DNA from 2 places in the Pseudomonas sp. Y3 TE3536 genome. Region 2 is predicted to be linked to the other one. Evidence: riboswitches for the same ligand, from Rfam matches in the RefSeq annotation. Region 2 holds a riboswitch; the other holds the start of a gene.
The links. Region 2 has a riboswitch for cobalamin ahead of AB7M33_RS24155 (CbtB domain-containing protein). Riboswitches for the same ligand answer to the same signal wherever they lie in the genome.
Positions count from the first base shown of each region.

Region 1: linked by a shared signal. The riboswitch ahead of AB7M33_RS20395 (TonB-dependent receptor) and the one ahead of AB7M33_RS24155 (CbtB domain-containing protein) in region 2 are both predicted to bind cobalamin.

Region 1 is NZ_JBRJHU010000001.1:4,498,703-4,501,961, reverse strand. It holds gene AB7M33_RS20395 (TonB-dependent receptor) at 1-1,533, opposite strand, end outside; cobalamin riboswitch at 1,642-1,848, opposite strand; gene nikA (nickel ABC transporter substrate-binding protein) at 2,068-3,259, shown strand, end outside.
Region 2 is NZ_JBRJHU010000001.1:5,394,736-5,397,994, reverse strand. It holds gene cobM (precorrin-4 C(11)-methyltransferase) at 1-508, opposite strand, end outside; gene AB7M33_RS24165 (cobalamin biosynthesis protein) at 541-933, opposite strand; gene AB7M33_RS24160 (CbtA family protein) at 951-1,643, opposite strand; gene AB7M33_RS24155 (CbtB domain-containing protein) at 1,653-1,838, opposite strand; cobalamin riboswitch at 1,933-2,154, opposite strand; gene AB7M33_RS24150 (LLM class flavin-dependent oxidoreductase) at 2,434-3,259, opposite strand, start outside.

The DNA of each region.
Region 1 (3,259 bases), 900 kb from region 2:
CTGCGCGGCGTTGAGGGTGAGCAGGTTGCTCACACCTTCGGTACTGGTAGCGTACTGGCCATAAACCGACAGGTCCTCGGTCAGCGCGAACACCAGGCCGGCGCGCCAGTTGTCGCCAGACAAGCTGCGATCGGTGCGGGTATCGGCATCCAGGTCGTCGCGGTTCAGGTGCACCTGGTCGCGGCGTGCACCGGTGATCAACGACAGGCGCTCGGTGAGTTGCGTGCGGTTTTCGGCGAACAGCGAGAACTGCTTGGCCTGGTTGGCTTCGCGCGAGCGGTAAGGGTCGTTGCTGATGTACTCGCCCCCACCGGAACCGGACAGCGGCACGGTATCGGTCAGGGTGTTGCCGAAGTCGTGCTTGCGCACGAAACGGATCGTGTTGTAGTCGGCGCCCACCACGGTCTGGCTGTCCAGGCCGAACAGTGGGTGTTGCAGGGTGAACGACTGGCGATCGCCAAGCTGTTCCTGGGTCTGCTTGATGCTGATGAAGCTGCTGCGCCGCACCTGGTCGCCTGGCAGCCAGGTGTAGGTCTCGGCGTTGCGCCAGCGGCGCTGGGCCTTGAGGAAGTACAGTTGGTTGCTGGCGGTGAGGTTGTCGTTGATTACCCAGTCGGTGACTAGCCGTGTGGACTGGTCGTTGTAATGCACTTCGGCGTTGTCGACGTTGTAGTTGTGATCGCGCAGCGACTCGCGGTAATGCCCGTCCACCAACGGCGTCCCCATGTACTGCTGCGGGTCTTGGTCTCCGTAGTCGTGGCTGAGGGTGAAGCTCAGTTCATCGCTGGGCTGCCAGCGCAGCGCGCCGCTGATGGCAAGGCTCTGCGAATCGCCCCGGTCGACCCAGCCGTTGCTGGCCAGCTTGTTGAGGTTCAGGCGGTAGCTCAAGGTGTCGGTCAGCGAGCCGCCGCTGTCCAGGGCCATCTGCCGACGGTCATCCGAGCCGTAGCCCAGGCGCAGGTGATTGCGGATTTCGCCTTCAAAGGGCTTCTTCGGCACGACGTTGACCACCGCACCGGTGGCGCCCTCCCCGTACAGCACCGAGGCCGGGCCGCGCAGCACATCGATGCGCTCGACCGACCAGGTATCGACCGGGAAGGTCACTGTGCCGGCGCCCACGTACAGCCGGGTACCGTCGTACAACTGCATGGTCGAGCTGTGCCCGGTGAAGCCGCGGGCCGACAAGGCCGTGCCGCCGTTACCGGGGGTGCCGATGAAGGTGATGCCGGGTGAACGGGTGACCGCGTCCTGCACCGTGGCGTTGTTGCGCTTGAGGATTTGCTCGGCACTGATATTGGTCACGCTGGCTGGGGTTTCCAGCGGCGTCAGGCCAAGCCTCGAGCCACTGGTGCCTGGGGTATGCAGGTCGGGCTGAGGGTTGTGCTCGGCCGTGCCGGTAATGTCCGTGGCCGGTAGCGCCAGGGCGTTGTCCGCCTCGGCGGCGTGGGCGGCAACAGAGAGAAAAACACAGGGCACCAGGCTGGCGTGCAGCAGCGTACCTGGCAGAGAACTGAACAGCGAATAACGGGACATGTCGTTCCACTTGAAGCAGGAATGAAAGAATCCCGGGGGAACAACGCAAAGAGGAATCGCGGGCGAGCACGCCCACGGAAACCGGCCTGCGCCCGCCCACCGCGGGTTTGCCAAACGATGCTTCAGGCCGGTCTCCGGGCTCGCGAGGGTCATGAAGCCTTCACCTTCCCATGCCAGGGCACAGTGGTGTCTTGAATGCTTCGCTCGCATACCGTTGCGGGGGCAGCGCCGGACTGATCATCGAACGATGACGAACCGGCTTCCCGTTTCACCCCATGCACGGCGGCAGGGGGCACCTGAAACAGGCGCGCAGATGACCATCAAAAGCCCGCTGCGTCAACCGGCTTGTGGCAAACAGGTCGCCTGAGCTCGCCACTTCAGGCCCTGGGCGAACGCGTCACGGTTCAATCATCGCCAGGGCTTTCTACTGCCTTTTCTGGCGCGGCATTTTGTAACGTTCAGTAAGAAGTTTTTGCATGGACATCATTCCCACCACTCTTTAGCCTTACGCCTCCGTCGAAGTGGGGACCCCGTGTGAAGCAGCAGTCAGCTAAACGAAAGCCCGCCCTCTGGGGCATTCTCATGGTCGCCGCGAGCCTCTGCGCACACGCAGAAAGCACACCCCAACAAAGCCCGACGCTGGTGTATTCCTGGCCCGTTAACGCAGGCCCGCTCGACCCACACGGCTACTCGCCCAATCAGATGTACGCCCAGGCCATGGTGTATGAACCGCTGGTGCGTTACACCTCGGCGGGCACTGTAGAGCCGTGGTTGGCACAGGCTTGGCAAGTCTCCGACGATGGCAAGACCTACACCTTCAACTTGCGAGATGGCGTGCGCTTCAGTGACGGCACGCCATTCGACGCTGCAGCTGCCAAGGCCAACCTGGATGCCGTCCTTGCCAACAGCCAACGCCATCGCTGGATGGAGCTGGTCACCACCCTCGACCACATCGAGGCCCCTGACCGCCTGACCTTGCGCCTGGTGCTCAAGCACCCGTATTACCCAACGTTGATGGAACTGGCCCAAGTGCGCCCGCTGCGCTTCGGCGCCCCACAGGCCAAACCTGGCGAACCCGCCGGCACCGGCCCATGGATGCGCGTCGAATCGCGCTTGGGCGAGTATGACCGCTTTGCCCGCAACCCCTTTTACTGGGGCGCAAAGCCGGCCTATGGCGAGGTGCGGGTAAACGTCATCCCTGATCCCAACAGCCGCGCGCTGGCCCTGCAGGCCGGCGAGCTCGAGCTGATTCAAGGGGCCGCCGGCGAGATTACCGCCGGCACGTTCGTGCGCCTGCGCGACCAAGGCTTCGCCACCGCCCTCTCGGCACCGCTGGCTACCCGCACCCTGGCGATGAACACCGGGCATGGCGCCACCCGTGACCTGGCCGTGCGTCAAGCGATCAACCAAGCGGTGAACAAGCAGGCCATCATCGACAAGATTCTGTATGGCCTCGAGCCCCGTGCCGATACCCTGTTCGCCAGCAACATGCCCTATGCCGACATCGGCCTGAAACCCTACGCCTACGACCCTGCCCAAGCCGCCCGCGAACTTGACGCTGCCGGCTGGACCCTGACGGCAGGCACAACGGTACGTAGCAAGGCCGGTGAACCGCTGTCGATCGAACTGGTGTTCCTCGGCACCAGCGCACTGCAGAAGAGCCTGGCCGAAGTGCTGCAAGGCGAGCTGGCTAACGTCGGCATGCGCATTGAGCTGCGTGCGGTCG
Region 2 (3,259 bases):
GCGGCAAGTTTTTTACGCCCAGGTGGATGGCCAAGGTGCTGCCATGGCGCGCCAGGTCGGCCAGTTGCTCGCCGGGCGGCATCGGCGAAGTGTCGCCAAAGCGCGTGAGAATCACCGTTTGCGACACCTGTGGCAGGGTCAGCTCGCAGCCTAGTAAGGCCGCACTGGCGGCAGTGGCGGTGACGCCTGGGATGATCTGGTAGTCGATGCCCAGCTCACGCAGGTGGCGGATTTGCTCGCCGATTGCGCCATACAGGCTCGGGTCACCGCTGTGCACGCGGGCCACGTCCTGGCCGTGCGCGTGTGCCGTGCGCATGGCACTGATGATCTGTTCCAAGTGCAGCTCGGCGCTGTTGATCACGGTCACGGCCTGGTGGCCTTCGAGCACAGCCGCGGGTACCAGCGAGCCGGCATAGATGATCACTGGGCACTGGCGGATCAGGCGCTGGCCCTTGACCGTGATCAGTTCCGGGTCGCCGGGGCCGGCGCCGATGAAGTAGACCGTCATGGAAAGTCCTTGCAATGAAAGGGATGCTGCGATTATCGCCCGCAGGCCAGGGCCAGAGTAGCCGGCCCGATCACTTGGCGTGTGACCCGCAGCCGGGCCGTGCCGAGGTGCTGGCTGGCCATGGCCAGCGCCGCGCTTTCTGCGACGCCCCAACAACCGCTGTGTGCATGGGCGACGGCCGAGCGATGGCTGAGCAAGGGTTCGTAGGGCAGAAGTTGCCCGGCATCGTACAGCAGCAAGGGCAGGCCAAGGCGTTTGGCCAGTTGCTGCAGGCCAGGTTCGTCGGCCTTGAGGGCGATGCTGGCGATACCGCGCAGTGCTGAAAGCGCCAAGCCATGGTCAGCCAAGGCTTGGCGCAGCAGGTTTTCGAGGGTGTCCGCCGGGCAACCCCGGCGGCAGCCAAAGCCGGCGTACAGCGCCGGCAGGGTAGCGTCTAAAACCATCAGGCCTGACTGGAGCGGCGGTACAGCCACGCGCTGAGCAGGCCCAGGGCCAGCCAGAAGGCGGCGTTGGTCAGCCAGCTGGCGACCTTGAACTGGGCTTCCAGGGCTTCAGGCGCGAGGCTTTGATGCACCTCGGGTTGCGGTGCACCGATGACATGCGGCAGTACCAGCAGCACGGCGCCTAGCGCTTTAACCAGCCAGTGGCGGGCAAATACCAACAGGGCCAGGCCCAGTGCGGTAGCGCTTGCGGTGCCGATCCACCAGGCCTGGCGTTGCCCCAGGTCAGCGGCAGCGGTGCCCGGCAGCTCTGGCGGCAGGCCCAGGGTAGGGGCCAGGCAGAACACGGCGAACCCCGCCAGGCCCCACAGGGCGCCGGTGCCCGCGCGCTTCGGTTCACGCAGGCTGTACAGGGCGACCAGTATCAGCGCGAAGCCTACCGCTACCACCAGGTTGCCCCCGGTGGTGGACAGCACGCGTTGCCAGCCGTCTTCAGGCGACCAGGCTTCGGCGCTGTGTTCATGGGCCGCGGCCCCTTCGGCGCCGTGTTCGTGATGCTCGGCAACAGGGGCTGCGGATTCGTAGGTTTCCGCTTCAAGGATCAACGGGGCAACCCAGAAGCTTTGCAGCAGGGTCAGCAGCAAGGCCGCAAGCAGCCCGCTGAAGCCCGCGGTACGGGCAATGCGCATGATCATGGGGCGTACTCAGTGGCAGGGGAAGGCGGCGCTGTGGCGGGTGTCGTGCGCCGCGTTGTGCACGGCTTCGATGTGCGAGAAGCCGGCAAAGTACACCAGGCACAGGCCCAGCAGGCTGGCGCCGACGGCGATGACGACACGCTGACTGAGGGTGACGGGGGTGGCAATGCTGTGTTTGGCGCTGGTGACGGGCATGACGCGTTCCTCTGCTTTTTGTGGGCAACGGGCAAGCGCGGCAGCCCCGAACGTGATCCGCCCAGGGGAATGCGACAGCGCCCGCCCACCGCGGGGTGTTCATGAACGTCAGGCCGGTCTCCGGGCTCACGAGGAGGAGCAGGGCTCCTGAAAAGCGCCCCTTCCCATGCCAGATGACGCGGCACAGTGGTCTAGACGCTTCGCTCGCTTACCGTTGCGGGGGCAGCACCGGCTTGGTCGGGCCCTGGTCGAGGGCTTGCGACGCACCGGTTTCCCGTTTCACCCCCTGAGGGGCACCTGAACGCGAGGCATTAGGAGACCACGAGGCAGGTTTTCCGTCAATTGCACAGCGGTGTGCGCGTGAAAAGTATTTCAGAAGTTGTAGGCCAGCAATTTTCGGGTTTTGCAGTGCCTGGGAGGTCGAGCGCCGCCTGCGCGGCGCTTCGCAGCACAAGGCTGCTCCTACATCGAAGTGGGCGCCAAGACATGTCACAGGAATAATTGGCCCGAAACAGATGTGGGAGCAGCCTTGTGCTGCGAAGCGCCGCGCGGGCGGCGCTCGGTCTCATAGGCGCCAAAAAAATCCAGCCATGCACTAAGCCGTCCGCGCGCTACGCCCAGCCTCCCGCTGCGCCACCAACCCACGAATCCGCGGAATCAGTTCCTGGCCATACTCCACCGCATCGCGCAACTGATCGAACCCGCGGAACAGGAAGGTGCTAACCCCCAGGTCGTAGTACGCCAGCGCCGCCTCAGCCACTTGGTCCGCCGTCCCTACCAGCGACGTCGAGTTGCCCGCACCGCCGCCCAACGCGGCAATCTCGGTCCACAGCCGGGTGTCATGCACCTTGCGCTGGCTGGCCAACTGCACCAGGCGCTCTGAGCCGGCGTTGCTCTTGCCGAAGTTCTTTTCGCGGCGGTTGCCCTGGCGGATGCCGATGCGCGTCTGGGCATCGGCCAGAATGCGCTCGGCACGGGCCCAGGCTTGCTCCTCGGTAGCCCCCAGGATCGGCCGCAGCGACAGGCTGAAGCGGATGTGCTTTTCACGCCCATAACGGGCTGCAGCCTTGCGCACCTTGGCAATACGCTCGCGCACCTGCTCCAGCGGTTCGCCCCACATCATGTACACATCGGCATGCTTGGCGGCCACTTCGACGGCTGCATCCGAAGCACCGGAGAAGTAGATGGGCAACTGCTGCACGGGCTTGACCAGGGTCAGGTTGTCTTCCACCCGGTAGTGCGTGCCGTTATGGTCGAACGGTTCGGTGCGGGTCCAGGTGTCGCGCAGCACCTGCAGGTACTCGTCGGTACGGGCATAGCGGGCGTCCTTGTCGAGGAAGTCGCCGTCGCGCTGCAGGTCGCCGCTGTCGCCGCCGGTGATGACGTTGATCGAGGCGCGACCACGGCTCAACTGGTCAAGC